4 regions of the Pseudomonas sp. VMV1 genome follow, and region 2 is predicted to be linked to each of the others. Evidence: predicted binding sites of a transcription regulator. Region 2 holds the regulator's gene; each other region holds the start of a gene.

Region 1 (7,033 bases), on a different contig from region 2:
TACGGCGACTTCTTCTTGCCGTGGCGCTCTATCGGGATCTGGTGCTTTTCGGCGTAGTCCATCAGCTTCTCGCGGGAGAGCAGATCCCACTCGCGCCAGGGGGCGATCACCTTGACGCCCGGCTTGAGCGCATAGGCGCCCAGCTCGAAGCGCACCTGGTCGTTGCCCTTGCCAGTGGCGCCGTGAGAGATGGCGTCGGCGCCGGTCTCGTTGGCGATTTCGATCAGGCGCTTGGCGATCAGTGGACGGGCGATGGACGTACCCAGCAGGTACTCGCCTTCGTAGACGGTATTGGCACGGAACATCGGGTAGACGAAGTCGCGGACGAACTCTTCGCGCAGGTCGTCGATGTAGATTTCCTTGACGCCCATGGCCTGAGCTTTGACGCGTGCCGGTTCGACTTCCTCGCCCTGGCCGAGGTCAGCGGTGAAGGTCACCACTTCGCAGTTATAGGTATCCTGCAGCCACTTGAGGATCACCGAGGTGTCCAGGCCGCCGGAATACGCCAGGACTACCTTCTTCACATCCGCCATGCCGTTCGCTCCCGTGTGTTGCATTGAGTCGGAAAGCGGTAATTCTACTGGTGGTATCGCCGCTTTTACAGAGGCGCGACGCACTCTGATGTCTGGGCGACATGCGGTTGCAGCGGATCAGCCCTTGGGCTTGGCTGGCGGGGCGGGGGTCGGCGCCGGTGGCTCACTCGGATTGGCCGCGGTACTGGTGGTCGGCGCGGCCGCTGGCTCGCTGCTTGGCGGCACCCGCGAGAACATCAGGGTCACGCGCCGGTTGAGCGCCCGGTTGGTCTTGCTGCTGTTGGGTGCCAGCGGATACTGCTCGCCAAAGAAGCGCAACTCGATCTGCTCCGCGGGGAAGCCCTTGGCCTTGAGGTATTCCATCACGGCGATGGCACGCAGCCGGGATTCCTGGCGATTGTCCAGCCGGGTGCCCTGGTTGTCGCTGTAGCCCGAAACGATGACGTGGTTGACCGTTGGATCGGCCTTCAGGTACTCGTCGATGAGATCGAGCTTGGCCTTGGCGCTGTCGTCCAGGGTATCGCCACCGCCCGGGAAGCCGACCTGGGAATGGCGAATCTGCTCGAAGTTGACCGCCAGCAGCTTCTGGGTACAGGCCTGGAACTGCTGGTAGGCCGGCTCGAAGTGCACGGGCAGCAGCCGGACCTCGACGCGGTCATCCAGGGCACCCGGCCGACTGACCTGCGGCATGCGCCCTTCCATCAATCCCGCCAGCAGACGCTGAGCCTGCTGCGCGCTGGTCGTCAGGGCCTGCTCCCCCTCCACCACCTTGACCGAGCCGAGGCTGATGTCGCCAAGGCCTGGCTTCCAGGGCACCGCCGCGGCCTTGAGGCTGGCGCTGCCCGCCGGCAACCACTGACCGTTGGGGCGCAGCTCGAATACCGTGGCCTCGCCGGCGCGGCGCAAAAAACCACCGCTGCCGAAGCGCGGGATGGGTTGCAGCAGCCGACAGGCGAAGATGTCGCCCTCCACCTTCCACTCCACGCTCTCGAGCCGACTCTGGAAGGTCATCCCCCAGGCCGGAACGGCGAGCAGCAGACAGGAAAGGAAGAGGTAACGCGGGCGCACGTCGAGCTCCGGAAAGAAAAAAGTACCTGGGCTTCATATCGGTCAAGGGCGCGGAAAACTTGAGCGCGATCCCGCTGCACGGGTGCCGGCTACCCCCTTTTCCGGTAGCATTTCCCCACTTTCCCGCAGCCTGGAATCCCGCATGACCGACCGGATCACCCTTGCCCGTCCCGATGACTGGCACATTCACCTGCGCGACGGCGCCGCCCTGCCGCAGACCGTCGCCGACGCCGCCCGCGAATTCGGTCGCGCCATCGTCATGCCCAACCTGGTGCCACCGGTGCGCACTGCCGAGCAGGCCGCCGCCTACCGCGAGCGCATCCTGGCCGCGCGTCCGGCGGGCAGCCGCTTCGAGCCGCTGATGGTGCTCTACCTCACCGATCGCACCAGCCCGGAAGACGTGCGCAGCGCCAAGGCCAGCGGTTTCGTGCATGCCGCCAAGCTCTATCCGGCCGGGGCCACCACCAACTCCGACTCCGGGGTCACCTCCCTCGACAACCTCTTCCCGACCCTGGAAGCCATGGCTGAGATCGGCCTGCCGCTACTGGTGCATGGCGAGGTCACCCATGCCGAGGTGGATGTCTTCGACCGCGAGAAGAAATTCATCGACGAGCACCTGGTGCGTATCGTCCAGCGCTTCCCGACGCTGAAGGTGGTGTTCGAACACATCACCACGGGCGACGCCGCTGCCTTCGTGCGCGAGGCCCCGGCCAACGTGGGCGCCACCATCACCGTCCATCACCTGCTGTACAACCGCAACCACATGCTGGTGGGCGGCATCCGGCCGCATTTCTATTGCCTGCCGATCCTCAAGCGCAACACCCACCAGAGCGCCCTGCTGGACGCCGCCACCAGCGGCAACCCCAAGTTCTTCCTCGGCACCGACTCGGCGCCCCACGCCCGTCACGCCAAGGAAGCGGCCTGCGGTTGTGCCGGCTGCTATACCGCCTACGGTGCGCTCGAGCTCTATGCCGAAGCCTTCGAGAGCCGCGACGCCCTCGACCGCCTGGAAGGCTTCGCCAGCCACTTCGGCCCTGACTTCTATGGCCTGCCGCGCAACAACGAGACCGTAACCCTGGTGCGCGAGGACTGGCAGGCGCCGGCCTCCCTCCCCTTTGGCGATCACGAGGTGGTTCCCCTGCGCGCGGGCGAGACCTTGCGCTGGCGTCTGGAGGTGGGCGTATGAGCATGGATGAGACCTTCAGCGACGAACTGGATGCGAGCCAACCCATGTCCGACTCGCGCATCCCCATGGCGCGCCGCTTCCGCGGCTATCTGCCGGTGGTGATCGACGTCGAGACCGGCGGCTTCAACGCCGCCACCGATGCCCTGCTGGAAATCGCCGCCACCACCGTGGCCATGGACGAGGAAGGAGTGCTCTATCCGGATCACACCTATTTCTTCCGCGTCGAGCCCTTCGCTGGCGCCAATATCGAAGCTGCGGCGCTGGAGTTCACCGGCATCAAGCTCGACCATCCGCTGCGCATGGCAGTGGGCGAAGAGCAGGCGCTGAGCGAGATCTTCAAGGGTGTACGCAAGTCGCTCAAGGCCAGTGGCTGCAAGAGAGCCATCCTGGTCGGCCATAACAGCAGCTTCGACCTGGGCTTTCTCAATGCCGCGGTGCTGCGCTGCGGCCTGAAGCGCAACCCCTTCCACCCGTTCTCCAGCTTCGATACCGCCACCCTGGCCGGTCTGGCCTATGGTCAGACGGTACTGGCCAAGGCCTGCCAGGCGGCCGGCATCGAGTTCGACAATCGCGAAGCCCACTCGGCCCGTTACGACACCGAGAAGACCGCCGAGCTGTTTTGCGGCATCGTCAATCGGTGGCGAGAAATGGGCGGCTGGGTCGACCTGGACTGATCTGACAACCGCCTGTCGCCAAGGACGCCTTTAATGAGATTTTGCCGCCTACAACTTTGACAATCATTCTCATTGTCATTAGCTTTGGCGGCACCTCCACTCATACAGCAGGCGATCCATGTACGTGTGTCTTTGCCGTGGCGTGACCGACAAGCATATTCGCGAAGCCATCTATGAAGGCTGCTGCAGTTATCGGGAAGTCCGGGAAAGCACGGGTTGCGCCACCCAGTGCGGCAAGTGCGCCTGCCTCGCCAAGCAGGTCGTCAAGGAAACCCTCGGTGAGCTGCATGGTGCCCAGCAGCTCGCCTACGCCCTGGACGTCCCGCGCGCCTGAGCGACATCCCTGCAAAAAAAGCCGGACCTTGTGTCCGGCTTTTTTATTGTCTAATCAAACGCTTACGGAAAGGATGGAAAAGCTTTCGATTACCGTTCGATTTTCGTCGATTTTTCAACAACTTAAGCTTTTGACAAAGGGCCCTTCCACGCTCAGACTGCCGGCAATCCCACCCGATTTGCAGGTCCGGCCATGAAAGGCGATATCACCGTCATCCAGCATTTGAACAAGATCCTCGGCAACGAACTGGTGGCCATCAACCAGTATTTCCTGCACTCGCGGATGTACAACGACTGGGGTATCCGCAAGCTGGGTCATCACGAGTACAAGGAATCCATCGACGAGATGAAGCACGCCGATCGCCTGATCGAGCGCATCCTGTTCCTGGAAGGCCTGCCCAACCTGCAGGATCTGGGCAAGCTGATGATCGGCGAGAACACCCAGGAGATGATCCAGTGCGACCTGCGCCTGGAGATCAGCGCCGTGGCTGATCTGCGTGAAGCCATCACCTACTGTGAAAGCGTGCGGGACTACGTGAGCCGCGACATGCTCAAGAGCATCCTCGAATCCGAGGAAGAGCACATCGATTGGCTGGAAACCCAGCTGAGCCTCATCGCCAGCGTCGGGATCGAGAACTACATCCAGTCGCAGATGCACGACGACGATTGATCGAGCAGACGCCCATGAAAAAGCCCGCATGATGCGGGCTTTTTCATGGGCGGAGGACTCAGGCGTCCTTCTGCTCCACGGCCTGCTTGATCAGGGTCTGCAGCTCACCCTTCTCGTACAGCTCGGCCAGGATATCACTGCCGCCGACCAGCTCGCCGCCAACCCACAGCTGGGGAAAGGTCGGCCAGTTGGCGTACTTGGGCAGATTGGCGCGGATTTCCGGATTCTGCAGGATATCGACATAGGCGAATTTTTCGCCACAGGCCATCAGTACCTGAGCGGCACGGGAAGAGAAGCCGCACTGAGGCGCGTTCGGCGAACCCTTCATGTAGAGCAGCACAGGATTGTTGGCAATCTGGTCTTTGATGGTATCGATGATTTCCACGATGCACCTCGCTAATACGGTGGGACGATTGTAACGGAAAGGCCGGTGGAACGCCGGGATTTCCGCGACGTCCAGCCCGAAACAGGCGCGGCTCGACCTGCCAATCGACCACGCCCATTCAAGGCCGTTCGCTCCGCCGGCGGTGATTCGGTAGGCCACTTGGCAAACTTTGGCGGCGAGGCTGTGGTCAGGTTAAGGGTAGGCGCCACGTGATGCGCCTGATCCAAGACCCCAGGAGAACTCCATGAGCCTGTTCAGCAAGATCCTCTCGAAGCTCGGCATTGGTGAAGCCCACGCGGATACCCCCGCCGCAGCCCCCACCGCTGGCGCGACCGATACCGCCGCACCCGCCGGAAACCCGGCTTCGACCGGCAGCGCCGCCCCCATGAGCCAGGTGGACGTCGCCGCCAAGCTCGACGGCCTGGCCACCCAGAAAGGCGAACAGCTCAACTGGAAGACCTCCATCGTCGACCTGCTCAAGCTCCTCGACCTGGACAGCAGCCTGACCGCGCGCCAGGAACTGGCCAAGGAACTGAACTGCCCTGCCGACAAGATGAGTGACTCTGCCGAGATGAACATGTGGCTGCACAAGGCCGTCCTGCAGAAACTCGCCGACAATGGCGGCAACGTTCCCGCTGACCTGCTGTAAGCCCTGCCGGAGCACTTTGTCCGGAGTGCTCCCGACCTCTACCCCACCGCGCGTTGGCAGGCCTGAAAAGGTGCCAGCGTGCGATGGTGGTAAAATGCGACATGAACTTATACCATTTCGCCTTTGGTCTTTCCGCCGTGTAAAACGGCATGCTCTCAGGTTCGCCGCGCCCTTCACGGGTGGCCGTTACCGGGACGGGACGCTAGGGTAACGAAATGACGGTTCGCCACTTTCTCTCTTTCATGGATTGTTCCCCCGAGGAACTCCGGCAACTCATCGCACGCGGCATCGAACTCAAGGCGTTGCGCAACCAGGGCATGCTCCACGAGCCCCTGCGTAATCGCGTCCTGGGCATGATCTTCGAGAAGGCCTCGACCCGTACCCGCCTCTCTTTCGAGGCCGGCATGATCCAGCTCGGCGGCCAGGCGATCTTCCTGTCCTCCCGCGATACCCAACTCGGCCGCGGCGAGCCAGTCCCGGACAGTGCTCGGGTCATGTCCAGCATGCTCGATGGCGTGATGATCCGCACCTATGCCCACGAGATGCTGACCACCTTCGCGGCCAACTCCCAGGTACCGGTGATCAATGGCCTGTCGGACGACCTGCATCCCTGCCAGCTGCTGGCGGACATGCAGACCTTCTTCGAACACCGGGGCGACATCCGCGGCAAGACCGTGGCCTGGATCGGCGATGGTAACAACATGTGCAACAGCTACATCGAGGCGGCCGAGCAACTCGACTTCACCCTGCGCATCGCCTGCCCGGAGGGCTATGAGCCCAATCCGCGCTTTCTCGAACGCGCCGGTGATCGGGTTCAGCTGACCCGGGATCCGCGTGAGGCCGTGGCCCAGGCGCACCTCGTCAGTACCGACGTCTGGACCTCCATGGGGCAGGAAGAGGAAACCCGCCTGCGTCTGGCAGCCTTCAAGCCCTATCAGGTCAATGCCGAACTGCTCGACGGCGCCGCCGAGGACGTGCTGTTCATGCACTGCCTGCCGGCCCACCGTGGCGAGGAGATCAGCCATACCCTGCTGGACGATCCCCGAGCCGTGGTCTGGGACGAAGCCGAAAATCGCCTCCACGCCCAGAAGGCGCTGCTCGAATTCCTCATCGCACCGCCGCTGCACGCCTGAGGACGCTAGCCGCCTTGGATGCGCCAGGCATCCGAGGCGGCCGGTTCACAGCAGCAGCTGGCCCCTGAATACGGTGACCGCGCGTCCGGCGATACTCACCCGGTCTCCGTCGAGCCGACACCAGAGCTGACCTCCCCGCGCCGAGAGCTGTTGTGCGGTAAGCATCCGCTTGGCCAGCCGTCGCGACCAATAGGGGATCAGGCTGCAATGGGCCGAGCCGGTGACCGGATCCTCGTCCACACCGACTGCCGGCGCGAAGAAGCGCGAGACGAAGTCGACGTCCCGCCCCCGGGCAGTGACGATGACGCCCTGCCAGGGCAGCCTGGCGATGGCGGTCAGGTCCGGCTTGCACTCGCGCACGGCCTCCTCCGACTCCAGCAGCACCAGCAGCTTGTCCGCCGC
Region 2 (7,033 bases):
CAAGCTCGCCGCCAACTACGTGCTCAAGTACGGTCCCCAGAGTCTGGCGCTGGTCAGCATGGACAGCTTCCGCATCGGTGCCCAGGAGCAGATCAAGACCCTGGGCCGCATCCTCGACGTACCGGTGACCCTGGTCGATCCGGGCCAGTCCCTGGCGCAGGCCCTGGCGCCCCTGGCACGCAAGCGTCTGGTGCTGATCGATACCGCGGGCATGCCCGCCAACGATCCGGCGCTCAAGGCGCAGCTCGAAGCCCTGGCGAACCGCCAGCTGAAGATTCGCAATTACCTGGTGCTGGGTGTCACCAGCCAGAGCCAGGTGCTCAAGGCGGCCTATCACAGCTATCGGCGCTGCGGTCTGAGCGGCTGCGTGCTGACCAAGCTGGACGAGGCCGCCAGCCTCGGCGAAGCCCTGGGCCTGGCCATCAGCCAGCGCCTGCCGGTGGCCTACATCGCCGATGGTCCGCGCATCCCGGACGATCTACATCAGGCCCGCAGCCACCAGCTGGTGAGCCGCGCCGTGAGCCTGCAGGCGTCCGAAGAGCCGAGCGAAGAAACCATGGCCGGCATGTTCGCCGGCCTGTATCAGAGCAATGCCCGCCGCGCCGGTTAGCGCCGACGAACGGTGGTGGTGCATCGCATGCCTGGGCACGCCAAATGCACTTGGTCTAAAGTGTGACGGATTTCAATCAAAGGTATCAGGCAATGGGTAGCATGCATCCCGTCCAAGTCATAGCGGTCACGGGCGGTAAAGGCGGTGTCGGCAAGACCAATGTGTCGGTCAACCTGGCCTTGGCCCTGGCCGATATCGGGCGGCGCGTCATGCTGCTCGACGCCGACCTGGGCCTTGCCAACATCGACGTTCTGCTCGGGCTGTCGCCCAAGCGCACCTTGGCCGACGTCATTTCCGGCGAGTGTGAGCTGCGCGACGTGCTGCTGCACGGGCCGGGCGGCATCCGCATCGTCCCGGCAGCCTCGGGCACCCAGGCGATGGTCAATCTGACGCCGGCCCAGCATGCCGGTCTGATCCAGGCCTTCAGCGACATCAGCGAGAACCTCGACGTGCTCATCGTCGATACCGCTGCCGGCATCGGCGACCAGGTGGTCAGCTTCGTCCGCGCCGCCCAGGAAGTCCTGGTCGTGGTGTGCGACGAGCCCACCTCCATCACTGATGCCTACGCCCTGATCAAGCTGCTCAATCGCGACCATGGCGTCACCCGTTTCCGGGTGTTGGCGAATATGGCGCTGACACCCCAGGAAGGCCGCAATCTCTTTGCTAAGCTGACCAAGGTGACCGACAGATTCCTGGATGTCGCCTTGCAATACGTGGGCGCCATTCCGTTCGATGAAGCGGTGCGCAAAGCGGTACAGAAACAGCGCCCCGTGTACGAAGCCTTTCCGCGTGCCAAGGCCTCACTGGCCTTTCGTGCGGTGGCTCAGAAAGTCGATGGCTGGCCGCTGCCCGCCAATCCGCGCGGCCATCTCGAGTTCTTTGTCGAGCGCCTTGTGCAACCAGCCATCGGTACCCACGCATGACAGCATCCAGCGGGCTTCGCATGTACAGCAAAACCTCGGAACGTACCCAGCAGGAGCAGCTCATCAACCGCTACGCGCCGTTGGTGAAACGCATCGCCTACCATCTCCTGGCGCGCCTGCCGGCGAGCGTACAGGTCGAAGACCTGATGCAGGCCGGCATGATCGGTCTGCTGGAGGCCTCGCGCAAATACGACGCCGGCAAGGGCGCCAGCTTCGAGACCTACGCTGGCATCCGCATCCGCGGTGCCATGCTCGATGAGGTCCGGAAGGGCGACTGGGCACCGCGCTCGGTGCACCGCAACACGCGCATGGTCACCGACGCCATTCGGGCAGTGGAAGCGCGCACTGGTCGTGACGCTAAAGATTCCGAAGTCGCGGCCGAACTTAAATTGAGTCTGGATGAGTACTACGGCATCCTTGGCGACACCATGGGGAGTCGCCTGTTCAGCTTCGACGACCTCATGGAGGGTGGTGAGCATGGGCTCGAGGAGAGCGGTTCGCATGAACTCGAGCCCGGTCGCGGTCTGGAAGACGAGCGCTTCCGCAAGGCCCTGGCCGAGGCCATCGCCAATCTTCCGGAGCGTGAACGTCTGGTGCTCTCGCTGTATTACGACGAGGAACTCAACCTCAAGGAAATCGGCGAGGTGCTGGGTGTGAGCGAGTCACGTGTCTGCCAACTTCACAGTCAATGCGCGGCACGCCTGCGGGCGCGGCTGGCGGAATGGCGTTCGCGTTAACCGGCTGGTACTCAGGCTACTACGATTGCTTAGACGCGCCTTGTGGCGTGTGTGCGGATTAGGACGGAGGTCGACTTGGACAAGAACATGAAAATCCTCATCGTGGACGATTTTTCCACGATGAGACGCATCATCAAGAATTTGCTGCGCGATCTGGGATTCACCAATACCGCCGAAGCAGACGACGGTAATACCGCACTGCCGATGCTGCAGAGCGGCAACTTCGATTTTCTCGTCACCGACTGGAACATGCCTGGCATGACCGGCATCGATCTGCTGCGCCAGGTCCGCGCCGACGCGCGCCTGAAGACCCTGCCGGTGCTGATGGTGACCGCCGAGGCCAAGCGTGAGCAGATCATCGAAGCCGCTCAGGCCGGCGTGAATGGCTATGTGGTCAAGCCTTTCACCGCCCAGGTGCTGAAAGAAAAGATCGACAAGATCTTCGAGCGGGTGAACGGCTGAAGAAAGCCGCGGGGACGTTATGGATCAGCTTGGCACCAACAGCTTCAGCGACTTCGAGTCGAATCTAAAACAGCACGCCCAAGAGCTGGTGAAATGCCTGGAAAGCGGCGATTTCACCCAGGCCGTGCATGTTATCAATGAGCTCAATCAACTGCGTGACCGGGGTCTTTACCAGGAAGTCGGCAAGCTGACCCGCGAGCTGCACAATGCCATCGTCAACTTCGAGATCGATCCGCGCGGCATGGCCGGCGAAGAGGTCTCCCAGATCAGCGATGCCACCGATCGTCTCTCCTACGTGGTGAAGATGACCGAGAACGCTGCCAACCGAACCATGGATCTGGTGGAGGAGAGCGCACCGCTGGTAGGCAACTTCGGCGACGAGGCCCGTGCCGTGCATGCCGACTGGAAGAAATTCATGCGCCGGGAAATGGGCGCGGACGAATTCCGCGAACTGGCCAAGCGCGTCGACGCCTTCCTCAGCCACAGCGAGAGCAGTGCCGAGCAGCTGTCGGCCAAGCTCAACGACATTCTCCTCGCGCAGGACTACCAGGATCTCACCGGTCAGGTGATCAAGCGGGTCGTCAATCTCGTCGGGCAGATCGAGAAAGACCTCGTCAAGCTGGTGATGATGGCCAGTCAGGTCGATCGCTATACCGGCTTCAGTCACGATCACACCGCGCTGATCGAACAGAATCGAAAAGAAAAGACGATGAAGGGTGAAGGTCCGCAGATTCATGCCGATAAGCGTGAAGACGTCGTGGCCGCTCAGGTCGACGTCGACGATCTTCTATCCAGTCTGGGCTTTTGACCCAGACCCTCTTGGGGAGTGCAGGAATGAGCTTCGACGCCGATGAAGAAATCCTCCAGGATTTCCTGGTAGAGGCCGGCGAGATTCTCGAACAGTTGTCCGAACAATTGGTCGAGCTGGAAAGCCGCCCGGATGACATGGATCTGCTGAATGCCATTTTCCGTGGCTTCCATACCGTAAAGGGCGGTGCCGGTTTCCTGCAGCTCCATACCCTGGTCGAGTGCTGCCATATCGCGGAAAACGTGTTCGACATCCTGCGCAAAGGCGAACGCCGCGTGGATGCCGAGCTGATGGATGTAGTGCTGCAGGCACTGGATTCCGTCAACGAAATGTTCGGTCAGGTCCGTGAACGCGAAGAGCCGACCCCGGCCTCGCCTGAATTGCTGGCGGCCCTGGCCCGCCTGGCCGAACCCGCCGGCAGTGAGCCGGCGCCGGTTCCGGTTGCGCCCGTGGCTGTTGCCCCGGTCGCCGCCGCAGAGCCCGCTCCGACCGCCGCGGCGGCTGCCGAGCCGGAACTGAGCGATGCCGATTTCCAGAACCTGCTCGATGCCCTGGGTAGCGAGCCGGGTGCCGACCAGGGGGCCACTGCGGAAACCGCCAGTGCCGCCGGTGGCGAGGACATCACCGACGACGAATTCGAGGCCTTGCTCGATCAGCTGCATGGCAAAGGCAAGTTCAACGAGGCGCCAGCGGCGGCTCCGGTGGCTGCCACGGCACCTGCGCCGGCCGCCACGGGTGGCGACGAGATCACCGATGACGAATTCGAAGCCCTGCTCGACGAGCTGCACGGCAAGGGCAAGTTCGTCGCGAACGAGGCTCCTGCGCCGGCCGCATCGGCACCCGTCACGGCTGCTCCGGCGGCGGCGAGTGGTGATGAGATCACCGATGACGAGTTCGAATCCCTGCTTGATGAACTCCATGGCAAGGGCAAGTTCAGTGGTCCCGCCGAGCCCGTAGCTGCACCGGTTGCCGCTGCGCCGACACCGGTCGCCGCGCCTCAGCCCGTTCCGGCCCCGGCCCCGGCCCCAGCACCGGCACCGAAACCGGCCGCCGAGGTCGCTGCGCCCAAGCCGGCGGCACCTGCCGCGGCAGGCGAGCGTCCCACCAGCGAGGCGGAGACCACCGTGCGGGTCGATACCGCGCGGCTGGACGAGATCATGAACATGGTCGGCGAACTGGTGCTGGTGCGTAACCGCCTGGTACGCCTGGGCCTGAACAGCGGCGACGAGGCCATGGCCAAGGCCGTGTCCAACCTCGACGTGGTCACCGCGGATCTGCAGACCTCGGTCATGAAGACCCGAATGCAGCCGATCAAGAAAGTCTTCGGCCGCTTCCCGCGCCTGGTCCGCGATCTGGCGCGCAGCCTGAAGAAAGAGATCAACCTGGAGCTGGTCGGTGAAGAAACCGACCTGGACAAGAACCTGGTCGAGGCCCTGGCTGATCCGCTGGTGCACTTGGTGCGCAATGCGGTCGACCATGGCATCGAGGGGCCGGCCGAGCGTGAAGGCAACGGCAAGTCCCGCGCCGGACGCGTGGTGCTTTCCGCCGAGCAGGAAGGCGACCATATCCTGCTGTCGATTTCCGACGACGGCAAGGGCATGGACGCGGATCTGCTGCGTAACAAGGCGGTGGAAAAGGGCCTGCTCGACCGCGACGCGGCCGATCGCCTGACCGAGACCGAGTGCTTCAACCTGATCTTTGCCCCGGGTTTCTCCACCAAGGCCGAGATCTCCGACATCTCCGGCCGCGGCGTGGGCATGGACGTGGTCAAGACCAAGATCAGCCAGCTCAACGGTACCCTCAACGTCTTCTCGACCAAGGGCCAGGGCTCCAAGATCGTCATCAAGGTACCCCTGACCCTGGCGATCATGCCGACGCTGATGGTGATGCTGGGCAACCAGGCCTTCGCCTTCCCGCTGGTCAACGTCAACGAGATCTTCCACCTCGACCTGTCCCGCACCAACGTGGTGGATGGCCAGGAAGTGGTGGTGGTGCGCGACAAGGCACTGCCGCTCTTCTACCTCAAGCGTTGGCTGGTACCTGGTGCAGCCCACGTGGAGCAGGGCGAGGGGCACGTGGTGATCCTCTCGGTCGGCACCCAGCGTATCGGCTTCGTGGTCGATCAGCTGGTGGGCCAGGAAGAGGTGGTCATCAAGCCACTCGGCAAGATGCTGCAGGGCACGCCCGGCATGTCGGGGGCGACCATCACTGGCGACGGCCGCATCGCGCTCATCCTCGATGTACCCAGCATGCTCAAGCGCTACGCCCGTCGCGGGCTCTGAGTCGGCCAGGTACGAGCGGCGTCGGGTCCTGTGCCCGGCGCCATCGGGTGGCCTGAGCCGCCCCAAGTTAGGAGTTTCAAGGTATGCCGGTAAAAGTACTGGTGGTAGACGATTCCGGCTTCTTCCGGCGTCGGCTCAAGGAAATCCTGGCGGCCGACCCCAACATCTCGGTGGTGGGCACGGCCAGCAACGGGCGTGAGGGGGTCGATCAGGCCCTGGCACTGCGGCCCGATGTCATCACCATGGATTACGAGATGCCGATGATGGACGGCATCACTGCCGTCCGCCATATCATGCAGAAGTGCCCGACTCCGGTACTGATGTTCTCCTCGCTCACCCATGAAGGCGCCCGGGTCACCCTGGATGCCCTGGATGCTGGCGCGGTCGACTACTTGCCGAAGAATTTTGAGGACATCTCGCGCAATCCGGCGAGTGTGCAGAAGCTGCTGTGCGAGAAGATCCACCATATCGCCCGTTCCAATCGCCGCTTTGCGGTGGCACCCAGTGTCGCGCCGGCAGCGTCCGCGAGTCCGGCGGCTGCATCGGCAAGTGCCCGGACGGTGACCCGGCCGGCGGCGCCCAGTGCGACCCAGGCTGGCCACGCGCCCAGTACCCCGGCGTCACCACCGCCCAAGCGCAAGCACTACCGCTTGGTGGCCATCGGTACGTCCACCGGCGGCCCAGTGGCCCTGCAGCGCGTGCTGACCCAACTGCCAGCCAATTTCCCGGCGCCGCTGGTGCTGATCCAGCACATGCCCGCCGCCTTCACCAAGGCCTTCGCCGAGCGTCTGGACAAGCTCTGCCGTATCAGCGTCAAGGAAGCCGAGGACGGCGATCAGCTGCGTCCGGGGTTGGCGCTGCTGGCGCCCGGGGGCAAGCAGATGATGGTGGATGGCCGCGGCATGGTGAAGATCCTGCCCGGCGACGAGCGCCTCAACTACAAACCCTGCGTCGACGTGACCTTTGGCTCCGCGGCCAAGGCCTATGCCGACAAGGTGCTGGCGGTGGTCCTGACCGGCATGGGCGCCGACGGTCGCGAAGGCGCGCGGATGCTCAAGCAGGTCGGTAGCCAGGTGTGGGCCCAGGACGAAGCCAGTTGCGTCATCTATGGGATGCCGATGGCCATCGCCAAGGCCAACCTGGCCGATGCCATCTACGGCCTGGAAGACATCGGCAGGCACCTGACCGAGGCCTGTTCGTGACGGCAGGCG
Region 3 (7,033 bases), on a different contig from region 2:
CTGCGGCCGCTGTCGTCGCAGATGAAGTCCGAGCCGGCCATCGTCGCAGGTCTGGCCAAGGCCGTGCTGGGCAACCATCCGGTGGACTGGGAGTGGCTGATCGAGGACTACGACCGCATCCGCGACCTGATCGCCGACGTCATCCCCGGCTTCCAAGACTTCAATGCTCGCCTGGCCGCCCCCGGTGGTTTTTACCTGGGTAACAAGGCCGGGCGCCGGGAGTGGAACACTGCCACTGGCAAGGCTAATTTCGCCGCCAATGCACTGCTCCATGACCTGCTGCCGGACGCGGTCCGCCGCCAGGGCGTGAAGCCGGATCTGATCCTGCAGACCATGAGATCCCACGACCAGTACAACACCACCATCTACAGCCTGGATGACCGCTATCGCGGCGTGAAGGGCCAGCGCGACGTGGTCTTCGTCAACCAGGCCGATCTGGATCGGCTGGGCGTGGCCGCCGGCGAGAAGGTGGATCTGGTCGCCCTGTGGGACGACGGCATCGAGCGCCGCGTCCGCGGCTTCACCGCGCTGCCGTTCGACATCCCGGTTGGCCAGGCCGCCGGCTACTATCCAGAGACCAACCCGCTGGTGCCCCTGGAAAGCTATGGCGAGGGCAGCTTCACGCCCACTTCCAAGTTCGTCGCCATCAAGGTCGAGAAGGCCAGCGCCGGCAACCGCATCGCCTCGGTCGCCTGAGCCCTGGCAGACATGAAAAAAGCCGTCGCAAGACGGCTTTTTTCATGGCGCGACGATCACTGCAGGGTGAAGAGGACCTTCACCTTGTCGGTGACCGCGGCCTTGTCCACATAGCCGATGGCGTCGGCTTCGCCGGCCACCTGGGCGACCACGGCGGCGTCGCCGGCCAGGCTGGGCAGCGGCTGGCCCTTGCCGGTGAACACCAGGCCGGACCAGTAGGACTTCAGCTGGGCTTCGTTCTTGTTGGCGACCTTGGCATAGAAGGTCTCCTTGGTGGCCGACCAGTCCTTCTGGTCGACACCCTTGAGCGACTTATCCTTGCCCAGGAAGAGGTTGGCCACTTCATCCTGGCTGGGCGTCTTGGCAGCGGCCGGATTGACGATCACGGCGACCTCGGCGTTGACCAGGCTGGCGCTGATTAGCAGGGCGGCGCCGGTGAGCAGGCGGAGAGAACTCATGGGCGGATTCCTTAGAAGATGAAGTCGAGGCCGATGCTGATGATGTCGCCGTCGAAGTTGCGTGCCGGCGCGCCGAAGCGACCGCCGCTGCGGTCATAGACGGCATTGGCGATGGTTTCGCTGTCGGTGGTGACGAAGGCGCCGTTGTAGCCGCCCTGGGTGTCGACGCGCTTGTATTCGCTCTTGAGCACCAGGCTCGGCGTGATGTTGTAGTTCAGGCCATAGGTCCAGGAACTCTGGCGACCAGCGCGCTCTTCGTCCTGCTGGGCATAGGTGACATGGGCCAGGAAGTCGCCGAAGCGGCGGCCGGCCATCAGGTAGAAGGCATTGCTGCTGCCCTGGTTGTCACCCTCGATGACGCGGCGGGTCCATTCGTTGCTGGTTAGCCAGGTGCCGTTGTCGTACTGGTAGCCGAGGGAGGTGAACTTGCCCTTCTGCTCGTCCAGGGTCAGCAGCGGGTAGTGCAGGTCGATGCTGGACTCGGTGTAGGCCAGGCGCACGGTGCCGTAGTCGTTGGTCGCCAGGCTGACGTTGGCCGCGGCGATGCGCTTGTAGTCGATGTCGTAAAGGTCGTCGTTGATGAAGTAGTTGCGATTGACCGCCTGGCCCCCGCTCACCTGGAAGTTCAGGGTGCCAAAGGCCACCGGCAGACTCCAGAGGGCGTCGGCGCCTTCATAGTTGGAGACCTGCACCTGGCTGTAGACCTCGTCGGGCAGGCGCAGCCAGGGGTAGGTGATGCCCACGTCCAGGGTCTCGGAATACATGAACACCGGCGTGCGCAGGCGACCGGCGCGGAAGGTCAGGTTGTCAGTGGCGTGGAAGGCCAGATAGGCCCATTCCAGGTTGGCCTTCCACTGGTCCTGCTCGGCCTTCGCGGTGACCTGCACGGTGGCGTCCAGCTTGTCGGTCAAGCCGTACTGGAACTGACCGCCCAGCTTGCTCAACTGATCGCCGCGCCAGTGATCGTTGGTCTGGCCGTTGATGCCGAAGCTGCGGCCATCGTCTTCGCCGCCCAGGTGAGTGATGCCGGCGGTGCCGAAGCCGTTGAAACGGTAGTCACCCTGGTCGAGGGCGAGCGCGGATCCCGCGCAGGTTAAGGCCGCGCCGAAGGCGAGCAGACGTGCAAAAGCCATGGAAGTGCTCCTAGGTGGTTCTTGGTATAGGGATAGCTAGATGCGGAAGCGCGAGGTCGCCTGCCGCAGATCGGTGTCGACCACCACCAGTTGCTCGCCCATGCGGGCGGTGGCGGTGGTGCTGTCCGCACTGGACTGGGTATCGCTCTGCAGGCGCCGGGTGTCGCTGCTGATCGAATCGGAAAGGCTCAGCTGCTCGCCGGTGAGCAGGGCAATCTGAGCGTTGTAGTCGTTGATGCGCGCCACGGCCTGGGCGATGCCTTCGAGCATGGCGGTAGCGGCCTGGGAGCTGCTGGCGCTCACCTGGGCCTGGTTGTGGCTACCCTGCATGGCCTGCAGCACGCGCTGGGCGTTGCTCTGCAGGCGCTCGATGATCTGCTGGATCTCGGCAGTGGAGCGTGCGGTCTTCTGGGCCAGATTGCGCACCTCGTCGGCCACCACGGCGAAGCCGCGGCCCTGTTCACCGGCGCGTGCGGCCTCGATGGCGGCGTTGAGCGCCAGCAGATTGGTCTGCTCGGCGATGGACTTGATCACGTCCAGCACCAGGCCAACCTGGCGGGTCTCCTGTTCCAGCTGCTGCATGGATTCGGCCGATTGGCGCACGCTGTCGTCTAGTTCGCCGATGTTGCGCGACAGCTTGCCGATGCTGGTACGGGCGGCGGCGGATTGCTCGGCCGCGGCGGCGGCCTGGTCGGCGGCTTCGCGCGAGCGGTCGGCCACCTCATGCAGGTTGGTGTTCATGGTCTGGATGTCACGGCCGATGGATTCGGTGTGACCCTGCTGAGAGCGGGCGTTGTTCTCCACCGTCTGGGTGAGGTGATAGAGCTCGCCGGACACCTGGCCCAAAGGGTGGGCAGCGTCGACGATGGCCTTGATCGTACTCTGCAGCTGATCGAGAAAAACATTGAACAGTGCGGTCATTTGACCGATCTCGTCCCGTGAGCCGACCTGCAGGCGGCGGGTGAGGTCACCGTCGCCCTCGGCAATGGCGCGCAGCGAGGTGATGACCTCGCGCACGCTGCCAAGTACGCTACGGATAGTCAGCACGGCGGCTCCGGCCAGGATCACTACCAGCAGCAGGCTCAGCCAGATACCCACCCGAGTGGTATCGGCGTTCTGGCCGCGAGCCTGGGCCAAGGTCTGCTGGAAATCGGTATAGGCATGGGCGCGCAAGGTAGTACCCAATTGCTGGGCGGCGGCGAGATCTGAGGCCATGCGATCCAGGTTGGGACGCAGGGAATCGAAGGAGCCACTACCCTTGATCAACTGTTCGGAGGCGCTTAGGGCGTTGTCCACGTAACGATGGATGCCCGCGCGCCAACTGGAAATTTCTTCGTTGCGCGCCGAGGTCTGGCGAGTGAGGCCGGCCATTTCCTGAAGTCGGCTGTCGATGTCGTCGACCACCTTGCGGGCCTCGCCCAAAGTTTCCAGTTCACTGGCGGTCACAGCACTATTGAATAGCCCAGGCAGGCGAGAGAACTGGAAGAGTACGGCGTCGGCCTTTTCCAGCAGCGGATAGCTGTGATTCTCCAGCTGGTCGAGGCGTTGGTCATTGCCGGCCAGTTGGGCCGAGGTGTAGGCCACGTAGAGCAGCAGGCCTAGCAGGGCGGCAGCGGGCAGCAGCGACAGCTTGAGCGTGAGCGACAGGTTACGGAACATGTACACCTCGGGAAGCATGGGCAGTAGCAAGCATCGAGGTGCGGAGACGTTCCTTCGAAATGAAGACTCGCCAGTGGTCATATCCTGACCAATCACCACGTCCTGTTGGCATCGCGAGTAAGGATCAGCGAAGCCGTCACCATTTCGACGGCTCCAATGCAAACTTGAATGAGATAATCATTATTGCGATTAATGCCGATGAACGTTGCGAAAATACGTTCAGGCGGTCATTTACAGAAGGTTTAGACTGATTAGTCGTGCCATGACCTCACTGTTTTCCCAGATAGAGCACTGGCTTGCGGCAGATACCGAGCGCTTGCGCTTGCTTCGCGTCCTCGCCCATTTGCAGCTGCCCGATGCCTGGCTGGCGGCCGGCTTCGTGCGCAATCTGGTCTGGGATCAGCTGCACGGCTATACCATGCCGACACCACTGGTGGATCTGGATGTCATCTATTTCGATGTGACCGACTGCCGGCCCGAACGGGACAGGGCCATCGAGATGGCGCTGGCGGAGCGGGCGCCGGGGTGGCCCTGGTCGGTGCGCAACCAGGCTGCCATGCACCTTCGCAACGACGATGCACCCTATGCCAATAGCCTGGATGCCATGCGTTTCTGGGTCGAGGTGGAGTCCGCGCTGGCCGCGCGTTTCACCGAGACGGGCGAACTCGAGGTGGTCAGCCCCTTCGCCCAGGATGGGCTCTTCGCCTTGCACCTGACGCCGAATCCCTGGCGGCCCCGGCTCGACGCCTTTCGCCAGCGCCTGTCGAGCAAAGGCTGGCTGACGCGCTGGCCGCGCTTGCACGTGCAGAAGCCTGGGACTGCCGAGCGGGATTGATGGCAAACGCCGAAGCGGGTGGCGAACTGCTTCGGCGCTGGCGTCAGACCTTGAAGCGTGCGGTTAGCTCCTGCAGTTGCAGGCTCAGGCGGGCCAGCTCGGTACTGGAGCCGGCGGTTTCCTCGGTGGCGGCGGCGGTCTGGTCGGCGACCTCATGAACCTTGACCACGCTGCGACTGATGTTCTCACCCGCCGCGCTCTGCTGCTCGACGGCAGCCGCGATCTGCTCGTTCATGGCCTCGATTTCGCCCACCGCGCTACTGACACTGGCCAGTACCACGCCGGCTTGGCGGGTCAGGCCGACACTGTCGCCGGTCAACTGGATGTTGCGCTCCAGCGCCTCGCTCATCTTGTCGGTGCTGCCATGCAGGCTGGTGATCAGGCTGGCGATTTCATCAGTGGAAGAGCGGGTGCGCTGCGCCAGCCCGCGTACCTCGTCGGCCACCACGGCAAAGCCACGACCTGCCTCGCCGGCACGGGCCGCCTCGATGGCCGCATTGAGCGCCAGCAGATTGGTCTGTTCGGCGACAGCCTTGATCACGTCCAGCACGCCGCCGATGCGGTCGGCGTCCTGCTTGAGCAGCTCCATGGTCACCTGGGTACTGTCCACTTCCTGCGCCAAGGTTTCGATCTGGGTGGCGACCTGGTTGACCATCTCATCGCCTTCGCGAGTCTTGAGCGTGGCCTCGCGGGCGGTCATGGAGGCCTGCTCGGCATTGCGGGCCACCTCGCCAATGGTGGCGGTCATCTGCTGCATGGCGGTGGCGATCTGCTCGGTCTCCACCTTTTGCGCCGTGGCGCCCGCCCGCGTCTGCTGGGTGATGGCGGAGAGCTCTTCAGCGGCGCTGGCGACCTGGACGACGCCGTCTTTCTGCTCGCGGATAAGCTCGCGCAGATTGACGATCATGCGTTGCATGGCCGCCTGCAGGAGGCCGAGTTCGTCCTTGCGGTCGGCCTGGGTCTCGACGGTCAGGTCGCCCGCGGCGATCCGTTCCACGGTGCCGAGGGTCTGGCGCAGTGGCGTCACGATGGAGCGGGTGATGATCCAGGCGGCGACCAGGCTCAGCAGCACCGCCAGGAGCAGGCCGCCAAAGAGCATCAGCTTGGCATCGCGGATATCGCCGAGACGGAACTGGTTCTGCACCTGCTTCATCTCGTCGGCGGTCTTGAGCAGCGCCAGGATGCGCTGGTCCAGGCCGTCGTCGGCTTGTTCGAACTGCTTCTGAATGGTGAACAGCTGCTGTATCTGGCGCTGATACTGGTCGAAGAGTTCTGGCAGTCGCTGCAGGCTCGTGGTCGAGGCGCTGCTGGCCGGCAGAGCCTTGAGTACGGCACCGACCTTGCCCAGTGAGGTCTGCAGGGCTTCCTGCTGCGGGCCGGCGGATTTAAGCACATAGACGCGGAAGTCGATTCGCAGTTTTTGCAGGGCCGCCAGCAGGGACGAGAATTGCACGCCGCCATGGTCGATCTGGCTATCCAGCGCGCTGGAGGCGTCTTGAAGCTGCTTGTCTAGCGTATCGCCAGTCTCTCTTATGCTCTGGATGGTGGCATCGCGGTCCTGGGTCACCTTCAGCGTCTGCTGATAGAGGTCACGATATTCCTGGAGGGTTTGCTCGGTGCGGGCGAGCAGCGCCTGGCTCTGGGGGCGTCGAAACAGCGGGCGAGCTTCCTGCAGTTGCTTTTCGAGGGCGTCGATGGAGAGCTTCCAGCGATTGGCCTGCTCCGTTTCCGGCAGTAGGGCGAAGGCCCCGCGGGCATTGCGCATGTCGCGAGTGAGCAGGCCGATCTGGGTGAACTGCTCGATGAGATTGCCGCGCCGGCCCAAGGCCTGGATGCCAGACCAGCCTGCGTAGGCAATGGCCAGTGTGAGGATGATCAAGGCGGTGAAACCGGAAAAAAGCTTTGTACGAACACTCATGTTGTGCAACTGCATGGATGCTATTCCTGATGTTCGGAAAAATGTTCCGGAGCCAAGGGAAGGAAAAAGGGAAAGATCTTAAACCAGCTGGAAAGGCTCTGGGATGCGCATTTCCTGCTTCGAAGGAAATGCGCTAAATTGGTAAATCTATTTATGGAGTGCCCCTTCAAGCTCTGCTTGGGGGCTTGGCTGACCACCGTCTGCAAGAAAAGCCGTTTTGTTTCAGCTATAGCGATACTTGAGCACTATTTCGCGCAGTTGATAAAAGTAAGGAGCTAAAAGTTTATCCTTACTAATAGTCTGTCTTTATATGAAGAAAGTAGGTTAAATAATG
Region 4 (7,033 bases), on a different contig from region 2:
CTGGGTATCGCCGGCCAGGGACTGGCTCTTGTGCATGGCGCTCACTGCCTCTTCGGCGCTGTCGCGCACGGCGCTCATCATGCGCTCGATCTCCCCGGTGGAGCCCTGGGTGCGATGGGCCAGGGCGCGGACCTCGTCCGCCACCACGGCGAAACCGCGACCCTGCTCGCCGGCGCGGGCGGCTTCGATGGCGGCGTTGAGCGCCAGCAGGTTGGTCTGCTCGGCGATGCCACGAATCACTTCCAGCACCTTGCCGATCTCGCGCACCTGGCCTTCCAGGGTCTGTACCTTCTGGGTGGAATCGGTGATCTCGCTGGTCATCACCGCCATGGCCTGGGCCGCCTGCTGCACCTGCTCGCGACCCTGCTGGGCCTCGCGACTGGTGTCCTGGGAGGCGGTCGAGGTGGAGGCGGCGTTGCGTGCTACCTCTTCGACGGCGGCGGTCATCTGGTTGACGGCGGTGGCGGCCTGCTGCACCTCGTCGTGCTGGCGAACCTGGCCCCGGGAGGTCTCCTCGGTCACGGCATGCAGTTCCTCGGCCGCCGCGGCGAGCTGGCTGGCGGCACCGGCCATCTGCTGCACGGTGTCCTTCAGGCTGCGCTGCATGCCGCCCAGGGCTTGCAGCAGCTGGCCCGCTTCGTCACGCCGGCTGCTCTGGATCGGCAGGGTCAGATCGCCTTGGGCGACACGCTCGGCGCTGGAAACGGCCTCGCGGATCGGTGCCACGATCAGGCGGGTAATGACGATGCCCAGCGCCAGGGCGCAGAGTGTGGCCAACAGCAGACCACCGGTGAGCGTCCAGAACGCCTTATCGTACGTGGTCTGCGCCTCAACACCGGCTTCGGCACTCTGCCGCTTGTTGGATTCCACCATGATCTTGAAAGAAGCCATGGTCTTGCGATAGCTGGGTTGCACCTGCTCGTTGAGCAACTGGTTGGCACCGGCTACGTCTTTGGCGGCCAGCCGGGCCAGTACGGCGTCGATGCCGGCCAGATAGGTTTTCCAATCACCCTCGTAGGCATCACCCGCGGCCTTTTCATCAGGCTCCAAGGGCGTGGCGCGATAGGCGGCGAAGGGTTTTTCGGCATCGGCCTGGTTGGAGCGCAGAGACGCGATGATGCGATCCTGCTCGGCCTGGGGCGCATTGGCATAGGCCATGGACATCAGGCGGAAGATGTCGCGGTTATGACCGATCACGTTGCTCTTGGCATCGTTGAGTTGAACGATGGAGCGCAGATTGTCATTCAGCAAGGTGCTCAGCAGCGCATTGAGGCTGTTGAGTCCACTCATGCCCGCTGCGCCTATGCCTAGGGTAATGAGCGTACAAAGACCAAAGGCCACGGCGAGTTTTTTCGCCAGCGCCAGATTGTTGAACCAGACCATTGGGAATTCCTTTCAGCGACGGGGATGCCAGCCGAACTGCGCCGGATGCCTCGCTATCGGCACCATCAGACTGACCTTTAACCCCTCCGGTCTCTCGGTAACGGTGGCCAACACGGCCTGGCCTGACGTTCTAGTCGCGTCCATAGAGGCGATCCAGCAGGCCGTTGGCCGCGAGGGCATCCTCCAGGCTGGCCAGCTCTGGACGCGGTTGACCGAGCAGCTGATCGAATACCGCCTGGGCGCCCTGGGGAACACCTGGTGCGATCGCCTCGGCCAGCACCTGACTCTCACCACTGGCCTCGTGCAGCAGCAGACGCCCAGCGGTGAGCTCCAGGGTGCCCGTGCTGCCATCCAGCCGGATGGCCAATCGCGGACCGCGCAGGGTGGCGCTGGCCCGCAGCTGGATCGGCAGGTCGCCGGCCCGGAGCAACGCCTCGCCGCCATGATCCAGGGGCCAGCGCGCATCGCGTTCCAGGCGGCAGTACTCGACCGTCAGGGATTCACCGGTCAGCCAGGCGCTGAAGTCCAGCAAATGCACGGCCAGGTCGCCAAAGGCGCCATAGCCCATGCGCGTCTCGTCCAGATGCGCCGGCCAGTCGCTTAGCCAGCCTTCCAGCAGACCCGGGTGGCCAGCCGTGAGCGACAGGTGGGAAAGGGTGCCGATGGCGCCAGCGCGAGCCAGCTGACGCAATTGCTGTAGGGCAGGGTCGGTACGCAGATAGAAGCCGCTGAAGCAGGAGCGCCCGGCGAGTTGCGCGGCCAGCGCCTTCGCGCGCGCAGCCGAGACGGCCAGGGGCTTTTCCACGAACAGATGGCGGGCGCGGGGGAGTAGCGCGGCTACCGCTGTTTCGTGATCCTCGATGGCCGTGGTGACGAAGGCCAGATCCACCTCGGGCAACTGGGCGAAATCGTCCAGCACCGGCAGACCATGGGGCGCGGCGAGACGCCGGGCGCGGGCAGGATCGCGTTCGCTAGCCACGGCCACTACCCGCACGCGCGGATCGGCCAGGCTGGTGTCCAGGTAGTCCTGGGCGTGGATCTGTTCGCAACCGACGATGGCGACGCTGAGCATGACGAGGGGTCCTCCAACGGAAACTGTTCCGTTATGGACCCCACATCGGCCGCTAAGCTTCCCGATCAGGCCGGCTGGTAGGCCTTGCCGAAGCGGTTGGCCAGGAAGGCGTCCATGTCCACCTGTTCCTGGGCAATGAAGCCGCGCTGCGGCAGCTTGCCTTCGCGGAACAGGTCCAGGGCGGTGCAGATGCCGGCGGCGGTGGTGATCTGGATGGCGCTGGTCAGGCGACCGTCGCGCTCGGCGGCAAAGATCTTGCGGCTGAACACCTCTTGCACCAGCTTGCCGCCGCGCATACCGCTGACGGTCACGAACACCAGCACCACGTCCTGCATGGTGGTCGGCACGGCGCCGCGCAGGATGTTCTTGAGCTGCTCCTGGTCGCCGGCCAGGCGCAGGTCTTCCAGCAGGAACTTCATCAGGTCGCGGTGACCCGGATAGCGCACGGTCTTGTAGTCCAGGGTTTCCACCTGGCCCTGCAGGGTCTCGCAGAGGGTACCCAGGCCGCCCGAGGTGTTGAAGGCCTCGTATTCCACGCCATCCAGGGAAAAATGCTCCAGGCCTTCCAGCGGCTGCACCAGTTGCAGCTCGCCGTTGCGCACGGCTTCGCAAGGGTGGCAGTACTCGTTGACCAGGCCGTCGACGCTCCAGGTCAGGTTGTACTTCAGGGCGTTGGTGGGAAATTCCGGCAGGGCACCGACGCGCATCTTCACCTCGCGCACGCTATCGAAGCGCTTGGCCAGGGAATGGGCGGCGATACCGATGAAGCCAGGCGCCAGACCGCACTGGGGCATGAAGGCATTGCTCGCGCCCTCGGCTAGTTGGCGGATGGTCTTGGTCGCCTTGACGTCTTCGGTCAGGTCGAAATAGTGGGTGTTGGTGGCCTTGGCCGCCTGGGCGACGGGAATCGCCAGATGGTAGGGCAGGGCGTTGAGTACCACGTCCTGATCATCCAGGGCCGCGGCCAGGGCACTGGCGTCGGACGTGTCCAGGCTGCGGGTCTGCACGCCCAGCGCCGCGATGGCCGCTAGGGCGCGCTCGTCACGATCCGCTACCGTCACCCGGTAGTCGCCACTGGCGTGCAGCAATTGCGAAATGGTGTAGCCGATGTGGCCGGCGCCGAGCAGGGTGACGTTCATGGCGGGATCCTCCGTGGTTAGAGGCTCCAGCTTAAAAAGGGGCACTGCCAGATGTGAGCGTCAGAGCGTCGAATCGTCGTGCTTTATTTGACGAAGCGTCATCATTTTCGTCGATTCGACAGAGTGCTGCATGTCCGCGCTGCTTTGCTTATCGCTCTAGTCGAAAGGCTGTCGAACACGCCACAGTAATCCGGACATAGGTCTGCACCACGTGGCGACGCCTTCTATAAGCCAGTGGTCGGCCGCAGTGGGTGGCCGCTTCAAGGAGGAAAGACCATGGTCGTGGACAACGCAGCGCGGGTGAACGCCTATTACTGGGGCGTGCTGGGCCGCGCCCCGGACGCGGAAGGCTTCCGTTTCTGGGTCGATAAAATGGACGCGGGACTCGGGGGCGAGCAACTGGTCCGCCTTTTCCTCAATGGCGCCGAACGCCTGCAAGCGCAACCGGCCGAGGAGAGCGCCAGCGCCTTCATCGACGGCTGCTACGGCGACCTGCTCGGACGCAGCGCCGATGCCGACGGCAAGGCCTTCTGGCTGGGCCGACTGGAGACCCTGGGCAGTACCCAGCAAGACGCCAGGGCAGCGGTCGTTGTCGAGATGATCGACTATCTAACTCGCCCGGATGGCCAGAGCGCCGACCAGCAGCTGTTCCAGACGCGCCTCGCGCAATGGGAACCGCTTACACCGGGTCTTGCCCTGCACGAGGACACCGGGGTGTCGGCCACTGACGGCATCACCCGCAACGGCCAGGTGGACGTGACCCTGCCGGAGGGCGTAAAGGAGTGGAATTACAGTCTGGATGGCGGAGCGAGTTGGACACCTGCTGAAGCTGGCTCTTCCGCCATTCAGCTTGCTCATGGTCACTATGAGACCGGGAGCGTCCAGATCAGCTATCTGGACGCCGGTGACGCCCATACGGTCGCGAACGAGACAAACTGGACCATCGACACCTATGGCGACGGTCTCTATCTGTTCACCCGGGGCCCGGCCATGGCCGACCTGCTGAAGTTCTATGCCTTTGGCCTTGAGCAAGTTGATCAGTGGCGCTACTCCAGTGATGGTGGTCAGACCTGGCAGCAGGGACAGCCTGATGGCCCGGTCCTCAGCGTAGGAGAGGGTTATTACCCGCAAGGCTCACTGGTGGTCGAGACCACGGACAAGGCCGGCAATGTATCGATCACTGCCTTCCCGCGGGACCTGACCGTCTATCCCACCGATATAACGCCACCTAGTCTGCTGCAGCTCAATCAGCACAGCTACTATCAGCCTGGATTCGATAGAAGCATCGGTTTCGTGTTCGACTCCAGTGTGCAACTGGGGCCACGCGATCTCTACGCCGACGAGCTTTTCCCCGGCAACTACCAGATCAATCCGGCCACTTTTGAACAGGCCTATCTCCTGGACGTGACCACTGGCGAGCAGATCGGCTTTACCAGCGCCCATTCCTTGCGTCCCACGCGCCAGATGCTGGACATCACCTTGGACCAGAGCCTTGAGCAGGGGCATCAGTACAGCCTCTATCTGCCCGATGGCTTCGTCTACGACCTCTATAACAACCCCATGCCCGAGCTGACCATACTGGGCGCCAACACCACCTTCATCGCTGCCTGATAGGGCAACCGGGGTCTCCCGCAGTGGCCCCTTCTACCCCGGCACCACCCGCAACAGCTGGCCGTCCTCGCCATCGGTCAGCAGCCACAGATTGCCGTCCGGCCCACTGCGCACATCTCTCAAACGCTGGTCCAACTCCCGGAACAGCACCTCCTGCTCACCGGGCACGCCGTTCACCAGCGGTATCCGCCGCACCGACTTCTCTCGCAGTGCCGCCACGAACAGGCTGCCGCGCCAGGCGGGAAAGCCCTGGCCGTCGTACCAAGTCATTCCGGCGGGCGCGATCGACGGCGTCCACTCCAGCAGCGGTGGGGTGATGCCCGGCAATTCGCGAAAGGGCGTGATGCGCGCGCCGGTGTAGTCCACGCCGCCGGTGGTCAGCGGCCAGCCATAGTTGGCACCGTTGTGGATCAAATTGAGTTCGTCGCCGCCCTTGGAGCCATGCTCGTGCTCGTACAGCGCCTGGCGCTCGGCCACCCAGACCAGACCCTGGGGATTGCGATGGCCGAGGCTGTAGATCTCCGGCAGGGCGCCGGGTCGCTTGACGAAGGGATTGTTTGCCGGCACCTGGCCGTCGCGGGTGATGCGCACGATCTTGCCCAGATGGGTATCCAGCCGCTGGGCGTCGGTGCGCTCGACATTGCCGTCGCCCAGGGCGATGGCCAGCGTCCCGTCGCCGAGCAGGGCCATCCGCGCCCCGAAGTGCTGACCGTAAGCCTTGGCCGGCTGGCTGGTGAACAGTGGCTGGACGTCCTGCAGGCGTCCGCCGTCCAGCCGCGCCCGCACCACCCGGAGATGATTGGCCTGCCGCGTGCCTGTCGCATAGGAGAGATAGATCAGTTGGTTGCGGGCGAAGTCCGGATCCGGCAGCACCTCGAACAGCCCAGCCTGGCCCTCGGTATAGAGTTCCGGTAATCCGGTTATAGCCTCCGCCTGTAGCCTGAACCGGCCTGTGCCGTCTGGCACCAGCAGTCGCAAACACCCGGCACCTTCGGTCAGGAGCGCCCGGCCATCGGGCAGGAAGGCCAGCGACCACGGTCTCTTGAGGCCGGTCGCCACCGTCTCGACGCGATAGGCCGGTGCTGCCAGGGTCATCGAACTCGCCAGCAGTCCCAGCAGCAGCGCCAGCCAGGTCCAGCGTCTGGAAGCTTTAGGTAACGCTTGAGAGCTACTCCACGCACCTGCCTTCGCTAGCATCAGCACCTCTCCAGGAGATCTTTCAGTCATGTCCCAACCGCTCTGGCGCGGCCTGTTGCAACCGCGCACCCTGCTGGCGTTCGCCGCGGCCCTGCTGCTGGCCACCGCCTGGGGCAGCCTGGTGCAGACCCAGTACAACCTGGCTGCGCTCCAGGGGCTTGGGCAACCGATAGACAGTGCCACTCGCTGGCGGACCTCCGTGCAGGACCTGCTCGGCTTCGGACCCGTCTACGCCGCCATCGTGCTCGCCGCTTGGTTACCAGCCTTTGCCGTGGCCTTCTGGTTCAGGCGCCGCAGCGGCGCTCATCGCACCTGGCTGCTGCCGCTGGCCAGTAGCGTCAGCGTGATCGTCGCCATCCGCCTGATCGATGCCTTCGCGCCCATGCCGGTGCTCATCTACGCCACCCGCACCCTGGAGGGTTTGCTGGCGATGGCCATGGGTGGCCTGCTTGGCGGGCTGCTGTTCAGCTGGCTGGCGCCCCCGAGGATTCAGCGCTAGAGGAGGGCGCTCAGGACGATGTCAGCTTCATCAGCACCAGACCGCTGACGATCAGCGCCGCAGCCAGGATACGCAGCGGACTCGCCGCCTCGCCCAGCACCAGGATACCGACCATGAAGGCGCCCACCGCGC

What was found. The regulator FliA, encoded in region 2, starts transcription of late flagellar genes. The targets are predictions, from matches to a motif close to CTAAAGTTTNNNNNNNNNNNGCCGNTAA.
Region 1: the regulator FliA is predicted to act here: its motif matches at 1,637-1,664, upstream of ACUCV0_RS03565 (flagellar protein MotY).
Region 3: the regulator FliA is predicted to act here: its motif matches at 4,088-4,115, upstream of ACUCV0_RS13935 (methyl-accepting chemotaxis protein).
Region 4: the regulator FliA is predicted to act here: its motif matches at 1,437-1,464, upstream of ACUCV0_RS20155 (methyl-accepting chemotaxis protein).

What each region holds. Positions count from the first base shown of each region.
Region 1 is NZ_JBXGSE010000001.1:756,933-763,965, reverse strand. It holds gene ACUCV0_RS03570 (argininosuccinate synthase) at 1-533, opposite strand, end outside; gene ACUCV0_RS03565 (flagellar protein MotY) at 651-1,601, opposite strand; gene pyrC (dihydroorotase) at 1,744-2,787, shown strand; gene rnt (ribonuclease T) at 2,790-3,461, shown strand; gene ACUCV0_RS03550 (bacterioferritin-associated ferredoxin) at 3,580-3,795, shown strand; gene bfr (bacterioferritin) at 3,988-4,464, shown strand; gene grxD (Grx4 family monothiol glutaredoxin) at 4,523-4,849, opposite strand; gene ACUCV0_RS03535 (DUF3597 domain-containing protein) at 5,094-5,498, shown strand; gene argF (ornithine carbamoyltransferase) at 5,714-6,631, shown strand; gene ACUCV0_RS03525 (PhzF family phenazine biosynthesis protein) at 6,677-7,033, opposite strand, start outside.
Region 2 is NZ_JBXGSE010000002.1:482,602-489,634, forward strand. It holds gene flhF (flagellar biosynthesis GTPase FlhF) at 1-610, shown strand, start outside; gene fleN (flagellar synthesis regulator FleN) at 703-1,533, shown strand; gene fliA (RNA polymerase sigma factor FliA) at 1,530-2,270, shown strand; gene ACUCV0_RS07790 (chemotaxis response regulator CheY) at 2,358-2,732, shown strand; gene ACUCV0_RS07795 (protein phosphatase CheZ) at 2,752-3,540, shown strand; gene ACUCV0_RS07800 (chemotaxis protein CheA) at 3,567-5,822, shown strand; gene ACUCV0_RS07805 (protein-glutamate methylesterase/protein-glutamine glutaminase) at 5,906-7,024, shown strand.
Region 3 is NZ_JBXGSE010000003.1:828,900-835,932, forward strand. It holds gene ACUCV0_RS13920 (FdhF/YdeP family oxidoreductase) at 1-696, shown strand, start outside; gene ACUCV0_RS13925 (phosphate ABC transporter substrate-binding protein) at 753-1,154, opposite strand; gene ACUCV0_RS13930 (hypothetical protein) at 1,166-2,287, opposite strand; gene ACUCV0_RS13935 (methyl-accepting chemotaxis protein) at 2,324-3,946, opposite strand; gene ACUCV0_RS13940 (nucleotidyltransferase family protein) at 4,269-4,781, shown strand; gene ACUCV0_RS13945 (methyl-accepting chemotaxis protein) at 4,825-5,697, opposite strand; partial or broken gene ACUCV0_RS13950 (methyl-accepting chemotaxis protein) at 5,680-6,714, opposite strand.
Region 4 is NZ_JBXGSE010000007.1:231,727-238,759, forward strand. It holds gene ACUCV0_RS20155 (methyl-accepting chemotaxis protein) at 1-1,383, opposite strand, end outside; gene ACUCV0_RS20160 (Gfo/Idh/MocA family protein) at 1,514-2,455, opposite strand; gene ACUCV0_RS20165 (saccharopine dehydrogenase family protein) at 2,521-3,594, opposite strand; gene ACUCV0_RS20170 (hypothetical protein) at 3,871-5,205, shown strand; gene ACUCV0_RS20175 (PQQ-dependent sugar dehydrogenase) at 5,239-6,300, opposite strand; gene ACUCV0_RS20180 (hypothetical protein) at 6,431-6,901, shown strand; gene sugE (quaternary ammonium compound efflux SMR transporter SugE) at 6,912-7,033, opposite strand, start outside.